Regions from separate parts of the Pseudomonas sp. Marseille-QA0332 genome, predicted to be linked through region 4. Evidence: riboswitches for the same ligand, from Rfam matches in the RefSeq annotation. Region 4 holds a riboswitch; each other region holds the start of a gene.

Evidence for each region. A riboswitch is a leader RNA that binds a small molecule or an ion and turns the genes downstream of it on or off. The one in region 4 is predicted to bind cobalamin.
Region 1: linked by a shared signal. The riboswitch ahead of ACY8GK_RS06090 (ABC transporter substrate-binding protein) and the one ahead of ACY8GK_RS04845 (cobalamin biosynthesis protein) in region 4 are both predicted to bind cobalamin.
Region 2: linked by a shared signal. The riboswitch ahead of cobO (cob(I)yrinic acid a,c-diamide adenosyltransferase) and the one ahead of ACY8GK_RS04845 (cobalamin biosynthesis protein) in region 4 are both predicted to bind cobalamin.
Region 3: linked by a shared signal. The riboswitch ahead of ACY8GK_RS06255 (TonB-dependent receptor plug domain-containing protein) and the one ahead of ACY8GK_RS04845 (cobalamin biosynthesis protein) in region 4 are both predicted to bind cobalamin.

What each region holds. Positions count from the first base shown of each region.
Region 1 is NZ_CM143106.1:1,286,036-1,293,654, forward strand. Features, by position in the region: gene thpR (RNA 2',3'-cyclic phosphodiesterase) at 1-223, opposite strand, end outside; gene lpxO (lipid A hydroxylase LpxO) at 386-1,285, shown strand; gene ACY8GK_RS06075 (carboxymuconolactone decarboxylase family protein) at 1,405-1,749, shown strand; gene ACY8GK_RS06080 (GNAT family N-acetyltransferase) at 1,828-2,397, shown strand; gene ACY8GK_RS06085 (DUF1624 domain-containing protein) at 2,705-3,883, shown strand; cobalamin riboswitch at 3,946-4,141, shown strand; gene ACY8GK_RS06090 (ABC transporter substrate-binding protein) at 4,265-5,278, shown strand; gene ACY8GK_RS06095 (FecCD family ABC transporter permease) at 5,275-6,291, shown strand; gene ACY8GK_RS06100 (ABC transporter ATP-binding protein) at 6,288-7,079, shown strand; gene ACY8GK_RS06105 (pseudoazurin) at 7,096-7,536, shown strand; gene ACY8GK_RS06110 (OprD family porin) at 7,533-7,619, shown strand, end outside.
Region 2 is NZ_CM143106.1:323-7,941, forward strand. Features, by position in the region: gene hda (DnaA regulatory inactivator Hda) at 1-383, shown strand, start outside; gene ACY8GK_RS00010 (C40 family peptidase) at 509-1,147, shown strand; gene ACY8GK_RS00015 (C40 family peptidase) at 1,284-1,823, shown strand; cobalamin riboswitch at 1,958-2,175, shown strand; gene cobO (cob(I)yrinic acid a,c-diamide adenosyltransferase) at 2,319-2,930, shown strand; gene ACY8GK_RS00025 (cobyrinate a,c-diamide synthase) at 2,927-4,222, shown strand; gene bluB (5,6-dimethylbenzimidazole synthase) at 4,219-4,869, shown strand; gene cbiB (adenosylcobinamide-phosphate synthase CbiB) at 4,866-5,774, shown strand; gene cobD (threonine-phosphate decarboxylase CobD) at 5,767-6,759, shown strand; gene ACY8GK_RS00045 (cobyric acid synthase) at 6,756-7,619, shown strand, end outside.
Region 3 is NZ_CM143106.1:1,323,363-1,330,981, forward strand. Features, by position in the region: gene ACY8GK_RS06230 (Y-family DNA polymerase) at 1-670, opposite strand, end outside; gene imuA (translesion DNA synthesis-associated protein ImuA) at 677-1,300, opposite strand; gene lexA (transcriptional repressor LexA) at 1,297-1,914, opposite strand; gene ACY8GK_RS06245 (ABC transporter substrate-binding protein) at 2,018-2,953, opposite strand; gene ACY8GK_RS06250 ((2Fe-2S) ferredoxin domain-containing protein) at 2,950-3,684, opposite strand; gene ACY8GK_RS06255 (TonB-dependent receptor plug domain-containing protein) at 3,693-5,651, opposite strand; cobalamin riboswitch at 5,742-5,945, opposite strand; gene ACY8GK_RS06260 (HAD family hydrolase) at 6,063-6,728, shown strand; gene hisN (histidinol-phosphatase) at 7,072-7,619, opposite strand, start outside.
Region 4 is NZ_CM143106.1:985,050-992,668, forward strand. Features, by position in the region: gene ACY8GK_RS04830 (transporter substrate-binding domain-containing protein) at 1-1,139, opposite strand, end outside; gene ACY8GK_RS04835 (response regulator transcription factor) at 1,146-1,760, opposite strand; gene cobM (precorrin-4 C(11)-methyltransferase) at 2,210-2,959, opposite strand; gene ACY8GK_RS04845 (cobalamin biosynthesis protein) at 2,987-3,418, opposite strand; cobalamin riboswitch at 3,653-3,867, opposite strand; cobalamin riboswitch at 3,983-4,181, shown strand; gene cobW (cobalamin biosynthesis protein CobW) at 4,278-5,345, shown strand; gene cobN (cobaltochelatase subunit CobN) at 5,349-7,619, shown strand, end outside.

The DNA of each region.
Region 1 (7,619 bases), 300 kb from region 4:
GTTTGGCCAGCTCATCCACGGCGGTGCAGATGTCTGCGAGCCGGACAGTATCGACATCGCCGAGAAACAGCAGCGTGAGGTGGAAATTTTCCGCCGCGACCGGCTTGCCGCTTCGCAGGCCCAGTTCGCGTCGCCATTGCGCGATGGCGCGGCGCTGCGGTTCGGGGCAGTCCAGGGCGAAGAACAACCGCTTGAAAGGCTGGCCTGCTTCACGTGTCTCCATGGCGCTTCTCCTTCAGCCGAACCTCGATGGACCGTGGCACAGCCCAAGCATTCGATTCAGCTTTCTTTCCCAAGGTAACAATTTGTACAAAGCCTGCCTGCATTTGTTTATGCTGACACGCTTAAGCGCTGGCGCGTCATCCCTGTTGGCTTAGTGTTCCTCATGAAAATCGCATTCGTACTGCTCTTCGTCCTTTCCATCGCCCATGTCCACCTGCGCGGTCGGGTCAGGCACAAGCTGACCCGTCAGCTCGGCGACCACTCCAGTTTCCTGGCGCCGGTGAACACGTTCCTGTACCTGTTCTCCCGCCATCCCGCCAAGCCTTACCTGCCGGTAGAGGCGTTTCCGGAACTCCAGCCGCTCAAGGACCACTGGCCTGAAATCCGGGACGAGGCGCAACGGTTGCTACAGGTCGGACAGATCAAGAAGTCCGACAACCATGACGATGTCGGTTTCAATTCGTTCTTCAAGAGTGGCTGGAAGCGCTTCTACCTGAAGTGGTATGGCGAAAGCCACCCATCGGCGATGACCCTGTGTCCGCGGACCACCGAGCTGTTGCAGGGCATCGGCTCGGTGAAGGCAGCCATGTTCGCCACGTTGCCCCCCGGCGCCAAGCTGGTGCGCCACCGCGACCCGTATGCCGGATCGTATCGCTACCACCTGGGCCTCGATACGCCCAACGACGACGGCTGCTACATCGATGTGGACGGCGAACGCTATGCCTGGCGCGATGGCGAGGCGGTGATCTTCGACGAGACCTACATTCACTACGCCGCCAATACCACCGAACACAATCGAATCATCCTGTTCTGCGACGTCGAGCGGCCGCTCAGGTACCGCTGGGCAACGGCGTTCAACCGCTGGTTCAGCCGCAACGTGATGGCGGCCGCCGCCGCGCCGAACGACACCAACGACAAGACGGGCGCCATCAATCGCCTGTTCACCCGGATCTACAAGATCCGCGCCCGGGGCAAGGCGCTGAAGAAGCGCAACCGCCTGCGCTACTACCTGGAAAAATGGATCGTGGTGGCCGCCTTGGTCCTGCTGTTCATCTACATCTGATGCGTTTCCGAGCAGGTCGTGCTGCCAAGGTAGTAGTTGCCCCCTTCCATCGCAGCCCTGCAACGTCCGGTGCGTGATCTAGCCTGAAAGCTCCAATGGTCGATTTCGAGGCACAGACGATGAGCATGATGGATTGGGACACCTACCGCAGGCAGTTGATGGCCGGCGTCGAACAACTCGGGCAGCTGTCTGCGGACACTGTCGCCGGCTATGTGACCGCCAGCGGCGCGGGGGCCAAGACCGGCCACCTGGACGCCAAGACGCGCGAGCTGATCGCCATCGCGGTGGCGGTGACCACCCGTTGCGATGGATGCATCGCGGTACATTCGCAGCAGGCGGTGAAACAGGGTGCCACGCGCGAGGAGATCGCCGAGGCGCTGGGCGTGGCCGTCGCGCTCAACGCTGGGGCTGCCCTCGTCTATTCCACCCGCGCCCTGGATGCCATCGACAAGCGCGAAGGCTGAGCGAGCGTCGGCGCCTGCCCTCTTGCAGGCGGGCGCTGGGCCGCACAGACTGGCGCCCCCTGTTCGATCGGAGCCACCATGATTCACATCCGTCCCATGACCGCAGCCGATTTCGAGCTGTTCTGGCCGACCTTCGAGGCTGTCGTGCGCGCCCGGGAAACCTATGCGCTGGATCCTGCCATGACTTTCGACCAGGCGCGGCAGTTATGGCTGGACGTGCCCTTGCGGACCCTCGTCGCCGAGCAGGACGGCGAACTGCTCGGCAGCTACTACCTCAAGGCAAACGCCGCCGGCCCTGGCGCGCATGTCGGCAATTGCGGCTACATGGTCTGCGAGCAGGCGCGTGGCCATGGCGTGGCGCGCCTGCTCTGCGAGCATTCGCAGAAGCTCGCCCGCCAGGAAGGTTTCCTGGCCCTGCAGTTCAACAGCGTGGTCGCCAGCAACGAAGTGGCCGTGGCCTTGTGGTGCAAGCTGGGGTTCGAGACCGTCGGGCGTTTGCCGCGTGCCTATCGTCATGCCACCCTCGGCCTGGTGGATTGCCTGGTGATGTACAAGTGGCTGGCCGAGGATCCGGTGGTGGAGAAACCTCCACTGCTGATTGGCCGCAGGAACATCGAAGCGCGCGTTTCGCGCCGGCGCGGTGTGTAGGCGCGACCATAGCCGGGGCGCCGATCCGCGACGCTGGGTGGTGAACGGCCACCGTACCGCTTCGTCCGCGCCGGAGCGGCCGCGATAGCCCGCGATGCGGCCCCCTCAAACCCTGCGAATATCCCGGTTCAAGACTCTGTCGCTTGCCCGCCCCTGGGTCGCTGCGCGCCCTATCGCGGCCGATCCGATGCTGCGGCGGCTCCGACACGGCCACATTGCAGCCCAACCCCGTCAGGGTCTATCCGTCAAATGAAATTAGTTATAAGATAACGTTTCAATTATCTCCATTCTTGCCCGCGATCTTCCAATGACAAGCCTAAGCGCCACTCCCCCACCTACCTCGACCCTCGTCACCCAACGCCTGCAAAGCATCGATGCCCTGCGCGGCCTGGTGATCGTGTTCATGCTGCTCGACCATGTCCGGGAGACTTTCTTCCTGCATCGCCAGGTCAGCGATCCGATGGCCGTGGACGTCACCGAGCCTTCGCTGTTCTTCAGCCGGACATTGTCGCACCTCTGCGCACCGGTCTTTGTCCTGCTCACCGGCCTGTCGGCCTGGCTGTACGGCGAGAAGCACCAGGGCCGTGGGGATGTCTCGGCCTTCCTGTTCAAGCGTGGCCTGGTTCTGGTGTTGCTGGAATTCACCTTGGTGAACTTCGCATGGACCTTCCAGTTGCCGCCGAGCGTGATCTACATGCAGGTGATCTGGGCCATCGGCCTGAGCATGATCGCCCTGTCCGCGCTGGTCTGGCTGCCTCGCGGGTGGCTGCTGGCGCTCGGCGTGGCCATCGTCGCCGGCCATAACCTGCTCGACGGACTGCACTTCCCGTCCGGCTCGGCCATGCATGTGCCATGGGCCATCCTGCATGACCGTGGCTGGCTCGAAGTTTCCGAGAGCTTGCGCCTGCGTACTTCCTATCCGGTCCTGCCATGGATCGGAGTGATCGCCCTGGGCTATTGCCTTGGCCCCTGGTTCGGCCGCGCCAGCCAGGCTGGCCTTCGCCAGAAGCGGCTGCTGCTGGCCGGCACCGCCGCCTTGGCCGGGTTTCTGTTCCTGCGTCTGCTCAACGGCTACGGCGAAGCACCTTGGCAGGTCCATGCCGACACCATGCAGACGCTGATGAGCTTGCTCAACATCACCAAGTACCCGCCTTCGCTGCTGTTCCTGGCCTTGACCCTCGGTTGCGGCCTGCTCCTGCTATGGGCCTTCGAGCGATGCGGGCAAACGCGTTGGATCAGCATCCTGGCGGTCTTCGGGGCCGCGCCGATGTTCTTCTACCTGCTGCATCTGTATGTGCTCAAGCTGCTCTACCTGGTGTGTGTCGCGCTGTTCGGTCTCGACCAGGGCGACTATTACGGCTTCGACAGTGTAGGTGCGGTCTGGTTGGGCGCGGTGTCGCTGGCGGTGGTCCTGTACCTGCCCGTGCGCTGGTTTGCCCGGCTGAAGGCGCGCCGGCGCGACATCGCCTGGCTGAAGTATTTCTGAACCCTGGCGGCGTGCCACGGGCTGGGACAGGTGCATTTGGCTTGTCGCGATGCGCCTGGCCCGTCTAAGATGCCGCCGCCGGTTTCCGTCAAGGAACTAACAGGGAATCCGTGGCTGCCTGTATGCAGCGAAACGGAACTGCCCCCGCAACTGTAGGTGCCGAGCCCACTTCAGCGATGCCACTGGGTCAATTCCCGGGAAGGCGAAGTCGGGCCATGACGCATCAGTCAGGAGACCTGCCGGCACGCATTCACCAACCGGCGGGGTGTCCGGGATGGCCATCTCCACCCGTCCAGGGTGCAGCCACACGTCATGGGCGTGTGGCTGGCGATGCCTGTCCGTGCGTCTGTCCCGTGCACCCACGATAGGAGATCGCCCCACATGCTGCCCCGTTTCGTCACCCTGCTCGCCGCGCTTGGCGCCACCGGCCTGGCCCAGGCGGCCAGTACCCATTATCCGTTGACCCTCGATAACTGCGGCATGTCGTTGACCTTCCAGCAGGCGCCGCAGCGTGTCGTCACGATCGGCCAGGCTGGCACCGAGATGCTCTACGCCCTGGGCCAAGGCGACAAGCTGGTCGGTACCTCGCTGTGGTTCAACGATGTGCTGCCGCAGTACAAGGCCCAGGATGCCAAGGTCGAACGCCTGGCCGACAACGATCCGAGTTTCGAGGCGGTGATCGGCAAGCGCCCGCAATTACTGGCGGTGCAGCTGGAATGGATGGTCGGTGCGCAGGGAGTGGTCGGCACCCGTGAACAATTCCATGAGCTGAATATCCCGACCTACCTCATGCCTTCCGACTGCGAGGGCAAGGACAACCTGGTCGGCGCCGACGGCACCCGCCTGCAACCGTTCCAGATCGAGACCGTGTACCGCAGCATCAGCCAGCTGGCACGGATCTTCGACGTGCAGGATCGTGGCGAGGCGCTCAACCAGGCGCTGCAGGCCAGGCTCGCCAAGGCCAAGGCCAGCCTCGCCGGCAAGGACCTGTCCCACACCACTGCCTTGTTCTGGTTCTCCAGCGCCGACCTGGATATCGACCCCTATGTCGCGGGACGCAAGGGTATTCCCGACTTCATGCTGCAGAGTCTTGGGGTGCGCAATGTCGTCGAGTCGGATGAGGAATGGCCTACCGTCGGCTGGGAAACCCTGGCCAAGGCCAACCCTACCTGGCTGGTGATCGCGCGCATGGACCGTCGCCGCTTCCCTGCCGATGACTTCCAGAAAAAACTGCAATTCCTGCGCAACGATCCGGTGACACGCAACATGGACGCGGTGAAACACGACCGCATCATCGTGCTCGACGCCCATGCCATGCAGGCCAGCCTGCGTCTGTTCAGCGGCCTGGAGACGCTCGCCGCGGCATTTTCCTCGGGTAAAGCGCCACAGCCATGATGCGCCTGTTCATTCGTGCCGCCTTGGTCCTCGGTGCCCTGTCGCTGGCCTTGCTGGCGGGCATCGGCATCGGTGAAACCCGCATGACGCCCACGGTCATCTACCAGGTGCTGGCCAACCAGCTGTGGCATGCCGGCTACCTGGTCGATCCGATCGACCAAGGCATCGTCTGGAACTACCGGCTGACCCGGACCCTGGTGGCTGCCGCCTGCGGCGCGGGCCTTGCGACCTGCGGCGTGATCCTGCAGGCGCTGCTGCGCAATCCGCTGGCCGAGCCGTACCTGCTGGGCCTGTCCGCTGGCGCGTCGACCGGCGCGGTGCTGGTCGCCTTGCTGGGTCTGGGCGCCGGCGCGCTGTCGCTATCAGGCGGCGCGTTCCTCGGCGCGCTGGCCGCTTTTGCCCTGGTCCTGCTGCTGGCCCGTGCCAGCGGCCCAGCCAACGGCAATGCCCAGGTGATCCTCGCCGGAATCGCCGGCTCGCAACTGTTCAATGCCTTGACCGCGTTCTTGGTGACCAAGTCGGCCAGCGCCGAGCAAGCGCGCGGAATCCTGTTCTGGCTGCTGGGCAATCTCAGTGGCGTGCGCTGGCCATCGGTATGGCTGGCCGTGCCGGTGGCCGGCGCCGGCCTGGCCATGTGCCTATGGCACCGACGCGCGCTGGATGCGTTCACCTTCGGTAGCGATTCGGCCGCTTCGCTGGGCATTGCCGTACGCCGGGTGCAGCTGCTGCTGATCACCTGCGCCGCGCTGGTCACCGCGGTGATGGTGTCGATCGTCGGTGCGATCGGCTTCGTCGGGCTGGTGATCCCCCATGCCCTGCGCCTGCTGCTGGGCCCCGGCCACAGTCGCCTGCTGCCGGCCAGCGCGCTGGGCGGCGCGCTGTTTCTGATCGCCGCCGACGTGCTTTCCCGAACCTTGATTCCCGGCCAGGTGATTCCGGTGGGCGTGGTGACGGCGCTGATCGGCGCGCCCGTCTTCGCCCTGATCCTGGTCAGCCGCAGGAGTCCGCGATGACTGCCATGATGCCCGCGACCCCGACCGCGCCACTCGCTTGCCAGGGGCTGGGCTATCGAGTGCGTGGCACCCAGTTGCTCTACGGGATCGAACTGTCCGTGCAGGCAGGCGAGACCCTAGGCATCGTCGGCCCCAATGGATCGGGCAAGTCGACCCTGCTCAAGCTGCTGGCCGGCCTGCGCCAGCCCGATGGTGGCCAGGTGCAGCTGCTGGGCCAGCCGCTGGCGCGCCTGCCGCGCCGCCAGATCGCCCAGGCGCTGGCCCTGGTGGAGCAGCAGGCCGACACCCATGATGCGGTGAACGTGCACGATGCCGTGGCGCTCGGGCGCACCCCCTGGCTATCGGCGCTGGCGCCGTTCACCGCCGAGGACGCCGCGATCGTCGACCAGGCCCTGGCCGACCTGGATGCCTTGCACCTGCGCCAGCGAACCTGGAGCAGCCTGTCTGGTGGCGAACGCCAACGTGTGCACATCGCCAGGGCGCTGGCCCAGCGCCCCAAGGTGCTGTTGCTCGACGAGCCGACCAATCATCTGGACATCCAGCACCAGCTGAGCCTGTTGCAACGCATCCAGGCCCTGCGGGTGACGACGCTGATCGCCTTGCACGATCTCAACCAGGCGCTGACCTGCGACCGCCTCGCGGTACTCGACAAGGGCCGCCTGGTCGCGCTCGGCAAGCCACACGACGTCCTCACGCCGGAGCGGCTGCTGAGCACCTTCGGTGTCCACGCCCACTATCTGACCGACCCTTATGACGGCGCGCGCATCCTGCGTTTCCGCGCCCCTTGAACCTGGAATGGAAGACATGCGCCTGCATCGCCTTGCCCTGCTGTTGTCCTGTTCGCTGCTCGCGCCGCTGGCGCTGGGCGACGTCCATGAAGTGAAGATGCTCAACCGCGGCGCCGACGGTGCCATGGTCTACGAACCGGATCACCTGCGTATCGAGCCAGGCGACAGCGTGCGCTTCGTGCCGACCCAGAGCGGGCATAACGCAGCGAGCCTGCCAGGCCTCTGGCCCGAAGCGGCGCCAACGTTCAAGAGCAACATCAACCAGCCCGCCGAATACCGCTTCGCCACGCCCGGACTGTATGGCATCCAGTGCATCCCGCACCTGGCCATGGGCATGGTCATGCTGATCCAGGTCGGCCAGCCAGGACCTTCCACTGGCGCAGTGCCGAGCAGCTTGCCAGCGCGGGCCAAGGCCCGCCTGGCCGCGCAACTGCAGCGACTGGAGACCGGCCGATGAGCGCACTCTGTCACCGCTTTGCCTGGGCGTTGCCATTGCTGGGCCTCACCCCCCTGGCCGTGGCCGATTCGGCGCAATCCCAG
Region 2 (7,619 bases), 980 kb from region 4:
TCATCGCCGGCAAGCCCGATTGGGAAGAGGCCATGTTCCACCTCTTCAATCGCCTGCGCGACAGCGGCAGGCGGCTGCTGCTGGCGGCATCCAGCTCACCCAGGGAGCTGCCCATCAAGCTGCCCGACCTCAAGTCGCGACTGACCTTGGCGCTGATCTTCCAGATGCGTGCGTTGAGCGACGAAGACAAGCTGCGCGCCTTGCAGCTGCGGGCGTCACGACGCGGCCTGCAGATGACCGACGAGGTTGGCCACTTCATCCTGACCCGAGGCACTCGCAGCATGAGCGCGCTGTTCGACCTGCTGGAGCGTCTGGACCAGGCCTCGTTGCAGGCGCAGCGCAAGCTGACCATCCCGTTTCTCAAGGAAACCCTGGGCTGGTAGGACCGCAAAAAAACCTTCGAACGCGAGCTGACAGAAAAGTCACATTTTTTTCCATAAAATTTGCAAATAGATTTTCTCAAAGGCATAGTGCGAGCCTTTCTATCAACACAGACACGGTCGTGCCCATGCTCAGTCGCTTCGCACCCCTCGTGCCACTTGCACTCGTGACCCTGCTTTTTGGCTGCGCGGCTCAAGGCCCGGTTTCCCAGCCCCAGGATCACCCCCCGGTCACTGCACAGCTGCATACCCCGGCCAAGGCTTCCGCATCGACCGTGTTCGGCGAGCAAGCAGAAGCGGCCGAAGACGAAGTGGAACCGTTCTCCAGCGCCAGCAAGCCGTATCAGCTGCCCATGCTCGCCGACAGCATTCTCGAGCGTGGCAAGGAACTGATCGGTACGCGCTATCGCTTCGGCGGTACCTCCGAGCAGTCGGGCTTCGACTGCAGCGGTTTCATCGGCTACCTGTTCCGCGAAGAGGCCGGCATGGACCTGCCGCGCTCGACCCGCGAAATGATCAAGGTCGACGCCCCCAAGGTTTCGCGCAACAAGCTCAAGCCAGGTGACCTGCTGTTCTTCAGCACCAATGGCCGTGGACGCGTGAGTCATGCCGGCATCTACCTGGGCGACAACCGGTTCATTCACTCCAGCAGCCGTCGCAGCGGTGGCGTACGCATCGACAGCCTGGGCGATCGCTACTGGAGCAAGACCTTCATCGAGGCCAAGCGCGCCCTGGCCATGGCGCCGACCAACCTCGCACGCAACTGACGACAAAGGTCATGGTCCAACCACGGCGGCGGTGCTGAAAAGCTCGCCGCTGTGCGTATTTACAGAAAGCGTCTAATCTAATTTCTCAACTCTTTTCGGCTATTGCCCGAACGGCTCAGACAGGAAGCTCTGAATCATGGCGATGTTGGCGCGCTTCGCATTCCTTTCCCTGGCAGCCTTGCTGGCTGCCTGCTCCAGCCAGGCACCGGCCCCCGCGCCGGCCCCCATGCCCAAGCCCCAGGCCGTCCATGCCGCGCCGTCGTTCTCACCCGTGGCCGAGGACGTGCTGTTCCGGGCGATCGGCCTGGTCGGCACGCCTTATCGCTGGGGCGGCAACACACCCGACTCCGGATTCGATTGCAGCGGCCTGATCGGCTATGTCTACCGGGACGCCGCCGGCATCAGCTTGCCGCGCTCGACCCGCGAGATGATCGGCATGCGCGCGCCTACCATCGACATGGGTGCCCTGCAATCGGGTGATCTGGTGTTCTTCGCCACCAACGGCGGCTCGCAGGTCAGCCATGCCGGTATCTACGTCGGCGAAGGACGTTTCGTTCACGCGCCGCGTACCGGCGGGACGGTACGACTGGACTACCTGTCCAACAGTTATTGGCAGAAGGCCTACCTGCAGGCCAAGCGGATCATTCCATCCGGCCATCTGGCCCAGAATCCCTGATCCGCAAGCCGCAAGCCGATCGTGTCGAGCTCGCTCCGGCGCCGGTCTTGAAGATGGAGTCGCTGGCCAAGGCGACTCGGTCTGCTTCGACTTGCCGCTCGCCGTCCATTGACGCTCCGCCAGCAACCCTCTAACCTTCGCCGCGTGTTTCAGGTGCCCTGCGAGCCGCCGCTCGGCAGGGTGAAACTGGGAAGCCGGTGGACGCTCTTGCAGCGTGAGTCCGGCGCTGCCCCCGCAACGGTAAGCGAATCGAGCTCGCGCACGGCCACTGGGCATCGCCCCGGGAAGGCGCGTGAGCCTGGGCCAACACCCCTTCGCAAGCCCGGAGACCGGCCTGTCACTGCCAACGGCATCACGGAGGGTGATGTGCGGAGCCCTGCGACGCTGGTCGCAGCCCCTGCGCGTTCTCCATGAGCCAGCCATTCATCTGTCGCCTCCTGGTACTGCTCGCCTGTCTTGGCCGGTCGGTGTGGCGGCAGCCTGCGGAGAACTTCGATGAGCGAATCCACCGACCGTGACCAACGTCACCTGGCGCGCATGCAGCGCAAGAAGGCGGTGATCGACGAGCGTATCGCCAACGCCCCGAACCAGTGCGGCCTGCTGCTGGTGCTGACCGGCAACGGCAAGGGCAAGAGCAGCTCGGCGTTCGGCATGCTCGCCCGCGCCATGGGGCATGGCATGCGCTGCGGCGTGGTGCAGTTCATCAAAGGTCGCCAAAGCACTGGCGAAGAGCTGTTCTTTCGGCGTTTCGCGCCAGAGGTGCGCTACCACGTGATGGGCGAGGGCTTCACCTGGGAAACCCAGGACCGCCAACGCGATATCGCCGCGGCCGAGGCTGCCTGGGCCGTGTCGCGGCAAATGCTGCAGGATCCGTCGATCCAGTTCGTCGTGCTCGACGAGCTGAACATCGCGCTCAAGCATGGCTATCTCGACCTCGATCAGGTGCTGGGCGACCTGCAGGCGCGGCCGCCCATGCAGCATGTGATCGTCACCGGTCGCGGCGCCAAGCCGCAGCTGATCGAACTGGCCGATACGGTCACCGAGATGGGCATGGTCAAGCATGCCTTCCAGGCCGGTATCGGTGCGCAGAAAGGCATCGAACTGTGAGCCGGACGCGACACTGCCCGGCGGTATTGATTGCCGCGCCTGCCTCCGGGCAGGGCAAGACCACCGTGACCGCCGCCCTGGCCCGCCTGCACCGCAACCTCGGGCGCAAGGTCAGGGTGTTCAAGTGCGGGCCGGACTTTCTCGACCCGATGATCCTGGAGCGCGCCAGTGGCGCGCCGGTGCGCCAGCTGGACTTGTGGATGGTGGGCGCCGAGCAAAGCCGCAAGCTCCTGTGGCAGGCCGCCGCCGAGGCCGACCTGATCCTCATCGAAGGGGTCATGGGCCTGTTCGACGGCACCCCCTCGAGCGCCGATCTGGCACGTCATTTCGGCGTTCCGGTACTGGCCGTCATCGATGGCACGGCCATGGCCCAGACCTTCGGTGCGCTGGCCCTGGGCCTGGCACGCTACCAGGCCGACCTGCCGTTCGCCGGGGTCCTGGCCAACCGGGTCGGCAGCCTGCGCCATGCCCAGTTGCTCGAAGGCAGCCTGACCGAGGGCTTGCGCTGGTACGGCGGCCTATCACGCGAGCGCGGCATCGAACTGCCCAGTCGCCACCTCGGATTGGTGCAGGCCAGCGAGCTGAACGACCTGGATGCACGGCTCGACGCCGCCGCCGATGCCCTTGGCGCCAGCTGCGATGCGACGTTGCCGCCTGCGGTGGCGTTCCAGGCGCCGCTAGCGCACACGCCCGTGCCAGCCCTGGCCGGCGTGCGCATCGGGATCGCTCGGGACGAGGCCTTCGCCTTTCTCTATGGCGCCAATCTCGACCTGCTGCGCGAGCTGGGCGCCGAGCTGGTGTTCTTCTCGCCGCTGCATGATCGGCAACTGCCGAGGGTCGACAGCCTTTACCTGCCTGGCGGCTATCCGGAGCTGCATCACCAGGCGCTGGCCGCCAACGTGCCGATGCTCGAGGCGATCCGCGACCACCATGCCCAGAACAAACCTTTGCTGGCCGAATGCGGGGGCATGCTCTACCTGCTCGACGGGCTCACCGATGTGGCCGGCGAGCGCGCCGGGCTGCTTGGCTTGCTGCCTGGCGAGGCCGTGATGCAGAAGCGCCTCGCCGCCCTGGCCCTGCAAGCGGTCGAACTGCAGGAAGGCACCTTGCGCGGGCATACCTACCACCATTCGCTGACCGAGACCCCGTTGCAACCTGTCGCCCGCGGCCAGAGTCCCAACGGTGGACGGGGCGCCGAGGCGGTCTACCGGCTTGGCCGGCTGGTCGCTTCCTACGTGCATTTCTACTTCCCTTCCAATCCGGACGCGACGGCGGCGCTGTTGCGACCATGAACGACCAGGCTTTCAGTGCTGCCGAGCGGGCAGCGGTGTACCGAGCCATCGGCGAGCGCCGGGACATGCGTCACTTCCGCAGCGGGCAGGTGCCACCGGAGCTGCTGGCGCGCCTGCTGGCCGCGGCGCACCAGGCGCCCAGCGTCGGGCTGATGCAGCCCTGGCGTTTCATCCGGATCAGCGACGCGGCACTGCGCGCCAGGATCCAGGCCCAGGTTGAAGAAGAGCGCATACGTACTGCCCAGGCCCTGGGCGAGCGCTCCGAGCAGTTCATGAAACTCAAGGTCGAAGGCATCGCCGAGTGCGCCGAAGTGCTGGTCGCGGCCCTGATGGACAAGCGCGAGGCGCATGTCTTCGGGCGCCGAACCCTGCCCGAGATGGACCTGGCTTCGCTGGCCTGTGCCATCCAGAATCTCTGGCTGGCAGCGCGCGCCGAAGGCTTGGGGATGGGCTGGGTCTCGCTGTTCGATCCGCAGGCGCTCGGCCAGTTGCTGGGCATGCCGAGCGGGGCCAAGCCGGTGGCGATACTCTGCCTGGGGCCGGTCGAGGCTTTCTACCCGGCGCCGATGCTGGTGCTGGAGAACTGGGCCGAGGAGCGTGCGCTCGAGACCCTGGTGTATGAAAACCAGTGGGGGAGCCAGCCATGAGCATCGCCTTGCTGGTCGTGATGGGCGTGGCCCTGGACGCCTTGCTTGGCGAGCCGCGCCGGCATCATCCACTGGTGGCGTTCGGACGGCTGGCCAGTCGCCTGGAAAAACGCCTCAATGCTGGCGGGCGCGGCTGGCGTAGCCACGGTGTCACGGCCTGGTTTATCGCCGTGGTGCCGCTGACCCTGGTCGTGCTGATCCTTTCCTGGCTGCCGGGCATCGGCTGGCTGGTCGATGCGCTGGCGCTGTACTGCGCCCTGGGCATGCGCAGCCTGGGCGAGCATGTGCTGCCGGTGGCCCAGGCGCTACGCCAGGGCGACCTGGCGCAGGCGCGCCAGCGGGTCGGCTACCTGGTCAGCCGCGAGACCGCGGAACTGGACGAGCCGGCGGTGGCGCGGGCGGCGACCGAGTCGGTGCTGGAAAACGGCAGCGACGCGGTGTTCGCCGCCCTGTTCTGGTTCGTCGTCGCCGGGGCGCCCGGCGTGGTGCTGTATCGCCTGAGCAATACCCTCGATGCCATGTGGGGCTATCGCAACGAACGCTTCGAGCGCTTCGGCTGGGCCGCTGCGCGCATCGACGATGTGCTCAATTTCCTGCCGGCGCGGCTGGTGGCGCTGACTTACGCACTGCTCGGCAAGACGCGCCTGGCGCTGGCCTGCTGGCGTCGCCAGGCGCCCTTGTGGGACAGCCCCAATGCCGGACCAGTGATGGCAGCGGGGGCGGGAGCCCTGGGCGTCGAGCTGGGCGGCCCGGCGATCTACCATGGCCAGCTCCACGAGCGCGCGCGCCTGGGCCAGGGGCCGGTGGCCGATGCCGGGTCGATCGAGCGTGGCTGGAACCTGGTGCGCCGTGGCGTCTGGCTATGGCTGTTGCTGATCTGCCTGGGGAGTCATCTGTTTGATTGAGCATGGTGGACGCCTGCTCGGCGCGGTGCGCCAGTACGGCATCGAGCGCGAGCGCTGGATCGACCTGTCCAGCGGCCTGGCGCCCTGGCCTTACCCGATCCCGCCGATCCCGCCGGACGCCTGGGCACGCCTGCCGGAAACCGAGGATGGCCTGGAGCAGGCCGCCCGCGACTACTATCGAGCGCATCAGGTGCTGGCACTGGCCGGTTCCCAGGCCGCCATCCAGGCGCTGCCATACTTGCGTGCGCGCAGCCGTGTCGGCGTGTTGTCGCCTTGCTATGCCGAGCATCCGCATGCCTGGCGAGAAGCCGGGCATGCGCTGCTGGAGCTGCGCGATGGGCAGGTCGACGCCGAGCTGGACAACCTCGATGTGCTGCTGCTGGTCAACCCCAACAACCCGACCGGCCGGCGCGTGCCACGCGAGCGGCTGCTCGACTGGCATGCCCGGCTGGCCGCCCGTGGCGGCTGGCTGCTGGTCGATGAAGCGTTCATGGACAGCACGCCCGAGCAGAGCGTGGCGGGCCAGGCCGACCGGCCCGGGCTGATCGTGTTGCGCTCGTTCGGCAAGTTCTTCGGCTTGGCCGGCGTGCGCCTGGGCTTCGTCGTCGCCGAGCAGGCCTTGCTGGCCCGTCTGGCCGAGCGCCTCGGGCCTTGGACCGTCAGCGGGCCGGCACGCATCGTCGGCCAGGCGTGCCTGGCCGATGTCGCGCGCCATCGGCTCCAGGCCCAGCGCTGCGCCGAGGCGAGCCGGCGGCTGGCCGCGCTGCTTGGCGACAGCGGGTTGCCGCCGACGGGAAGCTGCGATCTGTTCCAGTACATCGCCACGCCCCTGGCCGCACCCTTGCATGAGCACCTGGCCCGTTGCGGCATCCTGGTGCGCCTGTTCGTCGAGCCGGCGGCGGTGCGCCTGGGCCTGCCCGCCGAGCCCGCGCACTGGCAGCGCCTGCGCCAAGCCCTGGAAGCCTTCGACAAGGAATCGACATGACCACCTTGATGGTGCAAGGCACCACCTCCGACGCCGGCAAGAGCACGCTGGTGACTGCTCTGTGCCGCTGGCTGCTGCGCCAGGGTGTCGGTGTGGTGCCGTTCAAGCCGCAGAACATGGCGCTCAACAGCGCCGTGACCGCCGACGGCGGCGAGATCGGTCGGGCCCAGGCGGTACAGGCCCAGGCCTGCCGCCTGGCGCCACACACCGACATGAACCCGGTGCTGCTCAAGCCCAACAGCGATACCGGTGCCCAGGTGATCGTCCACGGCCGGGCGGTGACCAGCATGAACGCGGTCGCCTACCACGACTACAAGGCCATCGCCATGCAGGCGGTGCTGGCCTCGCACCAGCGCTTGAGCCAGGCCTACCCGGTGGTCATGGTCGAAGGCGCCGGCTCGCCCGCCGAGATCAATCTGCGTGCTGGCGACATTGCCAACATGGGCTTTGCCGAAGCCGTCGACTGCCCGGTGATCCTGGTGGCCGACATCAACCGCGGCGGGGTCTTCGCCCATCTGGTCGGGACCCTCGAGCTGCTCTCGCCCAGCGAGCAGGCACGGGTGCATGGCTTCGTCATCAATCGCTTCCGCGGCGACATCGCCTTGCTGCAGCCGGGCCTGGACTGGCTCGAACAGCGTACCGGCAAGCCGGTGCTCGGCGTGCTGCCCTACGTCACCGACCTGCACCTGGAGGCCGAAGATGCCATCGACGCGCGCCAGGCCGTCAAGCATGGCCCATTGCTCAAGGTGATCGTCCCGGTCCTGCCACGCATCAGCAACCACACCGACTTCGACCCGTTGCGCCTGCACCCGCAGGTGGATCTGCAATTCATCGGGCCAGGCCAGCCGATCCCGGCCGCC
Region 3 (7,619 bases), 340 kb from region 4:
GCAAGCCGAGCAGCTGGTCCAGATGCAGCTGCACGGCAGCATCGAAACGCCGGGCCAAGGCATCGCGTGGCAGCGCCAGGACCTGGTCGAGCTGGCGCAGCCCCATGCGTGCGAAGGCCTCGGCCGCCTCGACCGGCAGCCCGACGCGATCGATTGGCAGACGCGCCAGGGCCGCCCGGGTCAGCTCGGCATCCTCGAGCGCCAGGCCGTCATGCCCATTGGCGAGCATGCGTGCCGCCACCGGGTTGCTCGCCAGCACGATCCGGTGGCGCAGGCCGAGTTCGCCCAGCTCCTGGCGCAGGCGCGCCTCGAATACCGGCCACGGCCCGAACAGCTTGAGACTGGAGCCGACCTCCAGCAGCAAGGCCCGAGGATAGTGCAGGCTGACCTGAGCGCTGAAGCGATAGGCCCAGGCCGCCAGCAGGCGCTCGGTCTGCTCGATGCGTGCCGGGTCAGCCTCGAGGCAGGTGAAGTCCTCGACCAGGGCTCGCGCGGCATTGAGGGTCTGCCCGGCACGCAGGCCAAGACGCGCGGCGGCGGCATTGACCGAGCGTAGCATGCGCCGCTGGCTCGGCCCGCCGAGCAGGACCAGAGGCGATTCGGTGTCTTCCCGGTCGCGCAGGAGGGTATCCATCGCCAGCTGCGGCAGGAGAATGCAGGCCCAGAGCATGGCTCATCAATGCTCCAGGCGGCTGGCGATGGGCACGCCGGGAACCAGACCGCCACGGCACTTGAGCACGCGCCATTGGGCCGGGCGGCTGTCGATGGCGATCCGCAGGGCGGCAGGCGACGGGTTGTGCGCCGCTTCCTGCGGCCGGCAGGCGAACGCCAGTGCCTGGCCGGTCTCGGCGGCCACCTGCAGCCGACGCAAGGCACGGTCGTCGACACGTTGCGGCCAGCACAGCACCGCCGCGCAACTGCCCGAGCGCAGGCATTGCTCGGCAGCCCACAAGGCTTCGGCCGGCTCGGCCCGGACCTGCACCAGCCAGCGCAAATCCAGGCCCGCCGCCTGCCAGGCCGGCGCGTAGGGGATGAAAGGCGGCGCCACCAGCACCACTCGCCCGCCTTCACCGGTCAGGCGTGCCAGGCTTGGCCAGAGCAGTTGCAGTTCACCGCAGCCGGGGCTGGCCAGCAACAGTTCGGTCAGGGCCGCTGCCGGCCAGCCGCCCTCGGGCAGGCGTTCGTCCAGTTGCTGGTGCCCGGTCGGCTGCAAGCCAGACTGGCGCGCCTGTACCTGGCGGCCACGCCAGACCTTGCGCTGGCCTAGCAGCCCTTCCAGGTCGACGACCGCCCCGCTCATTCGCGCCTCAGCAGGCCGCAATAGACCCCCTCGATGACGAAGTCGCGCTGCGGCCCGACCTCGATGGGCGCATAGGCCGGGTTGCGTGCCAGCAAGCGGTAGCCGCCGGGGACCCGCTGCAGGCGCTTGATGGTCACTTCGCCATCGAGCCGGGCGACGATGATCTGCCCGTCGCGCGCCTCGCCCTGCTGGCGGATGCCGACCAGGTCGCCATCGCAGATACCGTCGCCGATCATCGAATCCCCGTGCACCTTGAGCAGGTAGTCGGGCGTCTGGCGGAACAGCGCGGGATCGAGCATCAGTTGCTCGTGGATGTCCAGGTCCGGCCCGATCGGCGCACCCGCCGCCACCCGGCCCAGTACCGGCAATTCGAGAAGTTCGGGCCGGCGCAGGGGCTCGGCCAGGCGGATGCCGCGTGCCTGGTTCGGCGTGACCTCGATGAAGCCGCCCTGGCACAGGGCGGTGATGTGCTTGCGCGCCACGCTGCGCGAGGCGAAGCCGAAGCGCTCGGCGATGTCGGCCAGGCTCGGTGGCTGGCCATGGTCGGCGATTCGTTCGCGAATGAACGCGAGGATCGCCTGGCGTTTGGGGGTCAGAATGTCCATGGAGCACATTTGTACTCTTTTTTGCCAACACTGACCAGCCCTTTGGCCAGGCAGGCAGCGAAACGGCGCGTCCAAGGCGAGCCTGCCCGGTCCACTGCCTGTCGGGCATCGTTCAGCGCGCCGGCTCCAGGCCCCGCAGGGCGCTGATCCGGGTTGCCAGCCCGAGCGCCACCCGGCCGCTGGCCGGGGTAGGCATCAATTGCGTGAAAGGAATGTCGATTATGTGGTTCTCGCGTACCGCCCTGAGGGTCGAGAGCACAGGGTCGTGAGCCAGCAACCGGCGTTTGCGACTGGCTGGCGACCAGACCGCGTCGGCCAGCACGATCACATCAGGATCAGCGCCCAGCAAGGTCTCAGGACTGACGGTGACACGGTACTGATCGAGCCCGGCGAACACGTTGCGCGCGCCCGCGGCAAGCAGCAGTGCGCTGACGAAACCTCGCCCACCCTCGCTGTTCAGCCCATGGACCTCGCCATCGAGATAGAAGACCGACAAGGGCGTACCTGCCGGTGCGGTCGACCTGGCGCGCGCCAGGTCGGCATCCATCGCCTCGATGAGTGCGAGGGCGCGCTCCTGCTTGCCGAGGACTTCACCGAGGGTGCTCAGGTCGCGTCGCACGAGGCCGAAATAATCCAGTGAATGGCCAGCGCAGGCCGACTCGAGCAGGTAAGAGGCAATACCATTTTCAGCCAGGCGGTTTCTGGAGGTGATCCCCGGGCCGAATGCCGAGGCGAACCCACCGACCACCAGGTCTGGATCTTGTGCATACAGCACTTCGCTGGAAGGGTATTCACGTGCGATGACCGGCACGCCGCGATAGCGGCCCTGGTGGTAGGCGGCAGCGTTATCGTCGAGATAGGCGACAGCGACCAGCGCTGGTCCCACCTCCAGGGCCAGCAGCAGGTCGGCCGCATGCTGGTTGAGGGCGACAATGCGCTGAGGCGGCGCATCGGGGCGTCGCCAATCCTGGTCACAGTTGCGGTAGCTGTCGGCCAGCGCCGACGTGCCACAGAGCAAGGCCAGCGACAGCAGCCAGGACTTGCTCATGGGCGCCGGCCTTCTGCGATCAGCAAGTCCGTGGCGATCACCCCGCCTTGCAGGTGCGTCACCACCAGCTGTTGCACCTCCTGCGCATCACGCAACCGATACCAGCAACCATCCGGATGAACCGTCAGCACCGGCCCCAGATTGCAAGGGAACTGGCAGCCAGTGCGCGTCAGCAATACACCCTCGGGCGTCTCGATCAGCTGGCGCTCCAGCAGCTGCCGGCGCAGGTTTTTCCAGAGAGGCAAGGCGCCACGCCTGACGCAGCGCGGGCCGGTGCACAGAAACACGTGCCGGGCGTGCGCAGGCACCTGTGTCCAGCCGGGATCGCTGGCGACCGTGCTGACCTCTTCGCAAGGCAGGTGCCGGGCATGCTCCTCGATGCTGGCACAGGCCATGCGCGCATCCAGTCCACGCCGCCCAAGGGCCTGGGCGGTGATCCAGACTCGCGGCTGGCCGGCATGCGCCCGGGCCAGGCAACCCAGCTCGTCACGCAGCCAGTCGAGGTAGGCCGCATCGCAGGTTGGTTCCAGGTCCACCACCAGCAGGCGCTCCACCCCCTGCGCGAACGCGTCGCGCAGGGCAGCCCACAGCTCGTCGAAGCTCTCGAGGGTATCGATGATGTCCTGGCCTGCGTGGTCGCCACGCAGTTGGCGGATCTGTGCGGCAAAGGCCTGGCCGCCCGAACCGCGGCCCAGGCCAGGCCCGACGAACAGTACACGGTGGTAGCCCATGCTCGCGCTCATTGGAAAACGTAGGTATAACGCAGCTCGGCGGTGAACGGCCGGCCAAGGTTGTCGACGTTGCTTGCTCGACTGGTCACGTAATCACGGTCGAACAGGTTCTCCAGCAACAGGCCCACGCGATGCTGGCTGGCCTTGTCGAGGTAGCCGTAGACATCGGCATCGACCACCGAGTAATGACCGTAGTCCACGCCCCTGGAGCTGACCACGTCGCCGATGTAGCGAATGGCGCCGCCTGCCCCCCAGGTACGATCCGCGGACTCGTAGCCGATCCGCGAACGGGCGAAGAAGCCTGGCACGTCGTTGAGCGTCGCCCCGCTGCGCGACTCGCTCAGATTGCGTGTCATGTCTGCCTGCAGGCTCCATCGATCGTTGAGCTCGATCCTCGCATCGGCTTCGAAGCCGCGCACTTGCACACGCCCTTGTCCGTTCACCCATTGCGCGCCATCGAGCGTGATCAGGTCGGTGATCTTGCGCTTGAACAGCGTGACACTGACGCTCGATTCACGGGCGAACAGCCGTCCGTGATAATCCAGCCCGATTTCGGCGTTCCGGCTTTTCTCGGGCTTGAGATCGCGGTTGCCGATCTCCTCGCCAGGCTCGTTGACGAACAGCTGCTCGGCGTTGGGCAGTTTGTAGGCCGTACCGTACTGGCCGCGCAATTGCCAGTCGTCGCTCAGGTCGTAGAGCGAAGTCAGCATGCCCACCGTGGCGCCGTTACCTCCGCTCATCGCTTCATGGCGTACGCCGATGCTCGGGTGCCAGGCCGGCAAGGCGGCGATCCGCGGACGCAGTTGCACGTACAGGGCATGGGCCTGGGCCTTGTTGTCGTCGATCACCAGCACGTCATCCTGCCCTTTGAACCACTGGCTGTCAGCGCCCAACACCAGCACATGCCCGCCATCGAACTCGGCCTTGCCTTCGGCTTGCAGGCCCCAGTCGGTGAAGCCCCAGTAGTCTTCATGGTTGACTACCTTCCGGCCGCCACCGGCGCGATTGTCGATCCGGGTATAACGTGTATCCCAATCGTTGACGTGCCCTTTGAGGAAGTAGCTCAGGCGCTCGTCGATACGCTGCTCGAAGGTGGCCGTGGCGATCTGCTGCACACGATCGTTCATGGTCTTGCGGTTGTTGACGGGCCGGGCGAAGTCCAGGTTGGCGTCCGCATACTGGTAGAACAGCTCGAGGCGCGCATCATCGCCGAAGGCCTGGATCGCCTTGCCACCGAAAGTGCTCACTTCATAGCCTCGCTGCCTGTCGCTGACGTTGCCGGCAAGGTCGCGGTTGCGAAATGGCTGATAGCCATCGGAGACATCGTGGCTGACGTAGGCCAGCAGGCCCAGGTCGCCGAAGCCATTGGCAAGGACCCGCTCGATCCGTGCCGCTGACGCATTGCCGCCGACGCTATCCAGCCCCAGGTCGATCTGCCCCGAGGCCTGGCGGCTTTGCGGGCTGCGCGTCACGATATTGATCACGCCCGACACGGCCTGGGTGCCGAACAGCAGGCTCTGGCCACCCTTGAGCACTTCGATGCGCTCCACTGCGCTGGCCGGCAAGGTATCCAGGTACAAGCCACCGTAGAGACGATTGTTCAGCCGCACGCCATCGAGCAGGACCAAGGTATCGTCGTTGCGTCCACCCAGCAGCGAATAGGTGCCGTAGTCGAACGGGCCATTCTTCGGCGCGATGTAGAAACCGGGGATGAACATCTGCATCACTCGGCTGATATCGGCGCCTGGCCCGGCACGCTCGATCTGCTCGCGGCTGACCAGCTCCACCTTGCTGCCGTACTGGGCCATCGCGGCCACCGTGGTGGATTCCACGGACGGCGCCGAGACAATCTGCTGGTCAAGCGTCAGAGCATCGTTTTCAGCCAGCGCCAGCGGGCTGAACAGGCAGCCCAGGGACAAGGTTCGGGCCGTGAGGGAGAAACGTGAGGAACGAATCACAGCAATCATGCTCTTCTCGAAAGTGACTTTCGCAGAAGCACGCAGGAGCAGGAATCGCGCACGCGCCAATACCGGCCCATGCCCGCCCACCGCAGGTGTTTGCCATAGAAGCTCCAGGCCGGTCTCCGGGCTCACGAGGCTCGATACCATCACCTTCCCATGGCCAATTGGCCACAGTGGTCTGTCGAAGGCATCACTCGCATACCGTTGCGGGGGCAGCACCGGACTGGCTCGAAGAGCGTACCGGTTTCCCGTTTCACCCCATGCGCGGCGGCATGGGGCACCTGGATCGAGCGGCATCTGAACACCCGCATCGGTTCTGCGTCAAGAGTGCCAAGGCATTGCCGCATACGACCGGCAGAACGAAAAACCCTCATCGGCTTGTGGTAGCTTGAGGTTTTGCCCTTTCCAGGAGACCCGATGCTCAGCGCCCTGCTGTTCGACCTCGATGGCACCATGACCGATACCGATACCCTGCACCTGCAAGCCTTCCGCCAGCTGCTGCACGCGCATGACGGACGCACGCTGAGCCAGGCGCAGTTCAACGAGCAGATCAGTGGCCGCGCCAATCGCCAGCTGTTTCCCGCACTGTTTCCCCAGGCCAGCGCCGCCGAATGCCAGGCGCTGGCCGAACGCAAGGAAGCCCTGTTTCGCCAGCTGTCGCCCCGCCTCGAGCCCCTGCCCGGCCTGCTGCGCCTGCTGGCCCATGCCGAGCGACGCGGAATCGGCATGTGCGTGGTGACCAACGCCCCACGCCTGAACGCCGAGCACATGCTCAGCGCCATGGGCCTGCGCCAGCGTTTCGAACACGTCCTGGCGGCCGAGGACATGTCCCGTCCCAAGCCCGACCCCTTGCCTTACCTCACCGCGCTGCAGCGGCTCGGAGCCAGCGCCACGCAGGCACTGGTGTTCGAGGATTCCCTGCCCGGCGTGCGCGCTGGTCGGGCGGCAGGCGTGTTCACCGTGGCGCTGGCGACCACCCAGCAGCCCCAGGACCTGCTGGCGGCAGGCGCCGACCTGGTGGTCGCGGATTTCGAGGATTCGCGATTGTGGAAGGTAATAGACCGCATGGAGTCTGAAGGCTAGGCCAGGCTACGAAAAGACTTTAGGCATCCGGGAGCCATCCTCCACCTCAGGCCGGTTCGCTGTCCCGTCGCTTTTCAAACCTTCGTCGCTTGAAGTAGCGGCGCGCAAGCCCTGCTGCGATATTGCAACAGCCAGCCTCGCCCCGAAGGCTGCGATGCCGATCCGATCTGGGCGGTACCGGAGCCGTAACGCTGACGCAGCAGGCCACCGCAAAGCAGCAGCCCGGCGCCACCGGTCACGTTCGATGATGGCTCCCTGAGCGTCGTGGCATGGTTTCGTACAAGCCGCGATGCGGCCCATACCACTTGCTACTGAAAGCCCATGGTCAGCGAGCGTCAGGCATTTACATCGCCCCGCGCAACATCTCCACCACCTGCCGATGCAACACCGGATCCCCACATGCCACCACGCACCCCCCGTGCTGGGCCGTGCCGCCATCCCAGGCAGTGATCACCCCGCCCGCGCCTTCGATGATGGGCATCAGCGCCTGCACGTCATAGGGTTGCAGGCTGGCCTCGACGATCACGTCGACGAAACCCGAGGCGAGCATGCAGTAGGCATAGCAGTCGCCACCGTAGCGCATCAGCCGTGCCTGGCTGGCGACGGTTTCGAAGGCGCTCTTGCGCGCTGGGGTGTCGAACATGTCTGGAGTGGTGCACATCAGGGTGGCCGAAGCCAGGTCGGCGCAAGCGCGAGTCTTGAGCGGCGTGCCGCTGCGCCAGGCACCTTGCGCGGTGCCGATGAAGCGCTCGCCGGTGAATGGCTGGTTCATCACGCCAAGCACAGGCCGGGTGCCATCGTTGAGCGCGATGAGCGTGCCCCACAACGGCAGGCCGGTGATGAAGGCGCGGGTCCCGTCGATCGGGTCGAGCACCCAGGTCAGCGGACTGC
Region 4 (7,619 bases):
CGGGTATAGAGCAAGCGCTTGGCGCGTTCGTCGCCATAGCCCAGCGCGCCGATCAGGTCCGCCTGGCCGCTGGCTACCTGGTCGACCATGGCCTGTACCGAGTCGCTGGACTGGATGTCGAAGTGCAGGCCGGTGCGCAGGCTGATCCGCTCGAGCAGGTCGATGGTCATGCCGCTGAGTCGCTGCTGGTCGTCTTCGAAGGTCAGCGGGGCCAGGGTGGGTGTCACCAATACCTTGACGGTGGGATGCTCGCGCAGCCAGCGGCGCTCTTCGCGGGTCAGAGCCGAGGTCTGCTGTTCGAGCAGCGTGCGTGCGGTGCCGCTGGTCCAGCGACGCAGGATGTTCAGTCGCTCGCTGTCGCCGATGGCGGCCAGCGCTCGGTCCAGCAGGCTGCGCAGGCGAGTGGCCTCCTGCGACAGGGCGAAGGCGAAGGATTCGCGGGGCGCCTGCACGAAGTGATCGATGCGCAGCTGGCCCAGGTAGCTCTTGGCGATCAGGTAGTCGCTGCTGATCGCATCGCCCAGGTAGGCATCGGCCTGGCCCAGCAGCACGGCCGACAACCCCGCCAGTGTCGAACTCAGCGGCATCAGCGTGGCATTGGGGTACAGCGCGCGGACTCGATCGTGAGGCAGGTAGTGGTCGACCATGGCCAGGCGCAGGCCGGCCAGGTCATGGGCAGTGCCCAGCGATCGATCAGGCAGTGTGACCAGCACGGGCAAGTCGTCGGCATAGGGTTGGCTGAGCATCAGCTGGGCGTCGGCGGCCTCGAACGCATTGGAGCTGCCGAGCAGGTCGATTTGCCCGGCGTGCAGCGCCGCGATGGCTTGGCCGCGATCGGCGAAGCGTCGTACCTCGATGGGGATGCCGAGCAACTGGCTGACCAGGCCAGCGTAGTCGGCGCTGATGCCTTCGTAGTCCTGGCGGCTGATATTGATGTCGAACGGTGGATAGTCGGGGCGTGAGCTGCCCAATACCAGCACCTTGCGCTGGGCGAGCCATTGCCGGTCCTCCGGTGGCAGGTCCAGGGGCCGGACGATGCTGAGCGAGCGGCCCAGCAAGTGACGGGGTTCGAAGTCCAGCGCCAGGGCCGGCCAGCATGCGAGCTGGCTCAACAGCAGGAGCAGCGCGAGGGCTCGCATGGAGGCTTAGGTCACCTGGTTGCGCTTGGCCAGGTCGACCATTTCCACCAGCGATTCGGTCTTGAGCTTGTCCATGATCCTGCCTCGGTAGGTGCTGATGGTCTTGGCGCTGAGGTTCATGCGCTCACCGATGTGCTTGTTGTTCTCGCCGCGTGCGAGCCGGCGCAAGACCTCCACCTCGCGGTTGGAAAGGCTGGCCAGTCGGTCGTTCTCGCTTTCCAAGGTATTGCTGTTGACCGACATCTGCGGAAAGGTCGAATAGCCCTTGAGCAGCGCCTTGAACGCGAACACTACCGCATCGAGGTCTTCGTCCTTGTTGACGAACGCCGCGATGCCGGCATCCAGGCAGCGGCGCACGTACAGGTCGGCCGGTTGACCGGTCAGCACCATGATGCGTGGCGGCGGTTCCATCTGCTTGAGGCGCTTGATCACTTCCATGCCTTCGAGCTTGGGCAGCGCGATGTCGAGGATCACCACGTCAGGCTTCAACGTGCGGGCCATGGTCACGGCTTCGCTGCCGTCGCAGGCCTCTCCGACGATGATGAAGCGTTCGCGCTCGAGCAGCATGCGTACCGCCAGGCGCACGGTGGGGTGGTCGTCCACCACCAGCACAGTTGTCATGAGAAACTCCTGTCGGAAATTCATCCGTTTCCCGAGTTATCCAGGAAACTATCTGTCAGTAACTGCTTACAGTGCGGCGCACGATACGTCGAATCCGCGGTATTGATAATGGCTAGCATAGAAATGTTGAAAAAGAAGGGCGGTTTTGTAGAAAAATCCTACAAATTATTCGCCGGCCGAGATCGTTACCGCGCCGGGCAGAGGCCACCAGGAACGCCGAGGCTGGCCGGGGGCTCTGCGCCAGGTCGGCGCCATGCGGCCATAGAGGCCGCGGCCTGGGCTGTGCGGGAAAGTGTCTGAACGGCGATCACACCATGTTGCAAGCAGGCTCGAATGCTCGTCTACCAAGCGTGAGCGCGTCGTCCTGCCTGGTTTCGCCTTGCCTGGGCGCCGCTCGGCGACTTCCCGCACGAACACTGTGACAGGGCATCCGGCGAGTGCGGAAAAACCTAGCCGGGCCGGTAGAGATGGGCATGTCCGGCGCGGTACAAGGCGGATTCGGAAAAGGGCGCGTCCCCCAGGACGTGGCCGACCAGAATCAGCGCGGTGCGCCGAAATCCCTTGGCGCGTACCTGTTCGATGATGTCCGCCAGCGTGCCCCTGGCCCAGTCCTGGTCTGGCCAGGTTGCCCGATGCACCACCGCGACAGGACAGTCACGCCCGTAGAACGGCAGCAGCTCGGCAACGATGCGCTCGAGATGCCGCACGCCCAGGTGGATGGCCAGCGTGCTGCGATGTCTGGCCAGGTCTGCCAGGGCCTCGCCTTCGGGCATTGGCGAGCTGTCGCCATAGCGCGTGAGGATCACCGTCTGGGCGATGTCGGGTAGGGTCAGTTCGCAGCCGAGCAGGGCGGCGCTGGCAGCTGTCGCGGTGACGCCAGGAATGATCTGGTAGTCGATTCCCAGTGTTCGCAGATGCCGGATCTGCTCGCCGATGGCCCCATACAGGCTCGGGTCGCCGCTGTGTACCCGCGCCACGTCCAGGCCTTGGGCGTGGGCATCGCGCATCGCCTCGACGATCTGCTCCAGGTGCAGTTCGGCGCTGTTGATCAGCGTGCTGGCCTGGTGCCCCTCGAGCACCTGGGCTGGAACCAGCGAACCGGCATAGATGATCACCGGGCAGCGACGAATGAGCCGCTGCCCCTTGACCGTGATCAGTTCGGGGTCGCCGGGGCCGGCACCGATGAAGTAGACCGTCATGAAAAGTCCTTGCAGGCAAAGCGGCCATTATCTGGCAAAAGGGGCATTGCAGGCCAATGCCAGCGTCGCTTGGCCAGCGCTCTGGCGCGGCACCAGCAATTGGGCCGAGCCGCATGCGCGCGTGGCCACGGCCAGCGCTGCGCTTTCAGCGATGCCCCAGCAGCCCGTGTGCCGCCAGGCAGCGCTGGAGCGATGGCTCAGGGAGGCTTCGAAAGCGGCCAGGTGCAAGCTGCCGAAACATTCGAACGGTATGTCCAGGCGTGCGGCCAGCATCAGCAACCCCGGCTCGCCGATCTTCAGGTCGATGCTGGCCAGGCCTTCGAGCGCCCGCAGTGGCAGCGCATGCGCCTCGAGGGTCGATCGCAGCAGGTCGATCAGAAGATCGGCCGGGCAGCCTCGGCGGCAACCGAATCCGGCGAACAGCCTGATTCCTGGCCAGGCCGTCTCGGCGGTGGGCATGAACGCTTTCCTCTGCTGGGTGGCGGATGACGAGCAGGCGCGGCATGGCCGGGCCAATGCTCCAGGCCGAAGCGAGCGCCTGCCCAGCGCGGGTTTTCCAGGCTTTATACGAAAGTGCCTACGCGACGATCAGGCTACGTTGAAAACAGGCTCGGAATGTTCATTTACAACAGTAAGCTCCGCTTGCTCGCCTGTTTTCGCCTTGCCTGATCGCCGCTCGGCGACTTTTCGTACAAAGCCCAGGGGCGTCAGGCCGATCTGCGGGCTGGCGAGCAGGAGCATCGCTCCTGGAAACGTCGCCTTCGCGTGTCGGCAGGACACGGTGGCCTTGACGTTTCGCTCGCTGACCGTTGCGGGGCAGCACCGGCGGCGTCCGGCCCGCAGGGGCGCGTGACGCACCGGTTTCCCGTTTCACCCTTGGCAGGGCCGCTTGACGCGATGGCGTAGCAGACCACGCGCCCGGGGCGCCGTCAATCGGTAGTCGGACACCGACGCCGAGCGAGCGCCGGACGCGCCGATCGCAGCGCGAGGGTCGCTCGAAGTTGACCGCTCGCCGGGCACTGCGTAGCCTTGCCGCTTCGAGGTTCTCCGACCTGCGTCGGAGCTAAGACGGGAACGCGGTAGAAGCCGCGGCTGCCCCCGCAACTGTAGTCACCGCAACAGGACCCTCCGGGCCACTGCACGCAAGCGCGGGAAGGCCTGGTCCGACCGGCCAGGGCTGGTAGGTGCAAGCCAGGAGACCTGCCTCGACACGTTCGCGACTTCAACCGGGCGGGGTGACCCGGTGACGAGCCAGCCCGGCCTCATGGCGCCAGGGCCTGTCGTCCCGCATGCCCGCCATCCTGCCAAGGGCATCGACATGAAAACACTGGCCAAGCTTCCCGTCACCATCGTCACCGGCTTTCTCGGCTCGGGCAAGACCACGCTGCTGCGGCATATGCTGGATAACGCCCAGGGACGGCGGATCGCCGTGATCGTCAACGAATTCGGCGAGCTGGGCATCGACGGCGAGATCCTCAAGCAGTGCAGCATCGGCTGCACCGAGGAGGAGGCCAGCGGGCGCGTCTACGAGCTGGCCAATGGTTGCCTGTGCTGCACCGTGCAGGAGGAGTTCTTCCCAGTCATGCGCGAGCTGGTTGCCCGGCGTGACGATCTCGACCATATCCTCATCGAGACCAGCGGCCTGGCCTTGCCCAAGCCGCTGGTCCAGGCGTTCCAGTGGCCGGAAATCCGCAATGCCTGTACGGTCGACGCGGTGATCACGGTGGTCGACAGTCCTGCCGTGGCCGCCGGCACCTTCGCGGCCTATCCCGAGCAGGTCGATGCCCAGCGCAAGCTCGATCCGAACCTGGATCACGAGTCGCCACTGCACGAGCTGTTCGCCGACCAGCTGGCGAGCGCCGACCTGGTGGTGCTGAACAAGGCGGACCTGATCGACGCCGAGGGCCTGGCCAAGGTCCGTGCCGAAGTGCTCGAGGAACTGCCGCCGGCGGTCAAGGTGATCGAGGCCAGTAGTGGCCGACTGCCGCTGGAGGTACTGCTGGGGGTGGGCGCCGAGTCCGAGGTGCACATCGACGCGCGGCGTACCCATCATGACAGCCACCACGATGACGAAAGCCATGACGCGCATGACCACGACGCTTTCGACTCGATCTCCATCGACCTTCCGCCAGCCGACGAGCGTCGTCTGCTCGACGCCTTGTCGGGCCTGGTGGTGGAGTTCGGCATCCTGCGCGCCAAGGGCTTCGCGGCCATTCCCGGCAAACCCATGCGCCTGTTGATCCAGGGCGTGGGGACACGTTTCGACAAGCACTTCGACCGTGCCTGGGGGCCGGACGAGCCACGTGTCACACGCCTGGTGCTGATCGGCCAGGCACTCGATGCGACGCTGCTCGAGGCGCGCCTGCGCCAGGCCCTGGAGGCCTGATCGATGCACCTGCTGCGGACCCAGCCCGGCGGCTTCGTGCCGGATGACAGCATTGCCGATCTCGGCCAGACACCGGCGGACCTGGTGATCCTGTGCAGCGGCGACTCGCACCTGGCGCTGTTGGCCGAAACCGCCGAACGGCTGCCGGACGATTATCCGAGCCTGCGCCTGGCCAATCCGATGCAGGTGCAAAACCATGCCTCGGTCGATCTCTACGTCGATCAGGTCCTGCAACACGCCAAGCTGATCCTGGTCTCGCTGCACGGTGGTGTCGGCTACTGGCGCTATGGCGTCGAACGACTGGTGGAACTGGCCAGTCGAGGGGTCGAGCTGATCATGGTGCCCGGCGACGACCGGCCTGACCCGGAGCTCACCGACCTGGGCACGGTCCGTGGCGCCGAGGCCGAGCGACTGTGGCATTACCTGCGCCAAGGCGGCAAGGGCAATGCGCTGAACCTGTACCGCTGCCTGGCCAGCCTCTGGTTGCAGCGCACCTACCCGTGGGAAGAGCCGCAGGCATTGCCGCGCACCGTGGTGTATCACCCGGTCGAAGGCCGTGCCGGGCTGCAGGACTGGTATGGCCAGTGGCATCGACGACAGCCCGTGGCGCCGATCCTGTTCTATCGTTCCCATCTCCAGGCGGCCAACACCGCGTTCATCGACCGTTTCTGCGAGCGTCTCCAGGCTGCCGGCCTCAACCCCTTGCCGATCGCGGTGGCGAGCCTCAAGGAAGCGGCCTGTCTGGCGCAGGTCGAGGACTGGCTGGACGAGGTCGGCGCCGAGGTGCTGATCAATACCACCGGGTTCGCCCTGTCCAGCCCCGAGCGTCCGAGCCTGCGACCGCTGCGCCGGGACATCCCGGTGTTGCAGGCGATCTGTGCCCAGGACAACCAGCTTGCCTGGGAAGCCAGCGAACAGGGCCTGGGCGCGCGTGACCTGGCCATGCACATCGCCCTGCCGGAGCTCGACGGACGGATCATCGCCCGGCCGGTCAGCTTCAAGGACCTGGCCTGGCGCAGTGAGCGCAGCCAGTCGGACGTGGTGTGCTACCGCGCCCATGCCGAGCGCATGGATTTCGTCGCCGAGCTGGCCCGCCGCTGGGTCGAACTGGCGCGCCTGCCCAACGAGCAGAAGCGTATCGCCCTGGTGCTGGCCAACTATCCGACCCGTGATGGACGCATCGGCAACGGCGTCGGGCTCGATACGCCCGCCGCTGCGCTGAACATCCTCCAGGCGCTGCAGGCCGAAGGCTACCCAGTGGCCGGCCTGCCGGACAGTGGCACTGCCTTGGTCCACGCGCTGCTCGGCGGGGTGACCAACGACCTCGAACACCTGGACCTGCGCCCGTGCGGGCAGAGCCTGGCCTTGGCCGACTATGCCCAGGCCTTCGCCCAGTTGCCACAGGCCAACCAGCGTGCCGTGCTCGAGCGCTGGGGCGCGCCGGAGCAGGATCCGATGTGCCGCGATGGGCGGCTGATGGTGGCCGGACTGCGCTTTGGGCTGACTTTCGTCGGCATTCAGCCGGCACGGGGCTACCAGATCGATCCCAGTGCCGTCTACCATGACCCGGACCTGGTGCCGCCGCATGGCTACCTGGCCTTCCATTTCTGGCTGCGCCACGCCTATGGCGCCGATGCCGTGGTCCATGTCGGCAAGCACGGCAACCTCGAGTGGCTGCCGGGCAAGGGCGTCGGCCTGTCGGCGCAGTGCTGGCCGGATGTCCTGCTCGGGCCGCTGCCCAACGTCTACCCCTTCATCGTCAACGATCCCGGTGAAGGGGCCCAGGCCAAGCGCCGGACCCAGGCGGTGATCATCGACCACCTGATGCCGCCGCTGACCCGCGCCGAGACCTACGGCCCGCTGCGCGAGCTGGAACGACTGGCCGACGAGTACTACGAGGCCCAGCTGCTCGATCCGCGGCGGGCGCGTGAGTTGCAGCGCGAGATTCTCACGCTGGTCAAGGCCAACCACATCGACCGCGAGCTGCAGCTCGAAGACCAGCTCGACGATGCCGCTGTCTGGCTGCCAAGGCTCGATACCTATCTGTGCGACCTGAAGGAGTCGCAGATTCGTGATGGTTTGCACGTATTCGGCCAGTCGCCGCAAGGACGCTTGCGCGACGATACGCTGCTGGCCCTGTTGCGGGTACCGCGCGGCGATGGCCGGGGCGGCAACGCCAGTCTGATCCGCAGCCTGGGCCAGGTGCTGGCGCCTGGCTTCGACCCGCTGGACTGCGACCTTGGCCAGCCTTGGGAAGGCGCGCGCGCGGCGCTG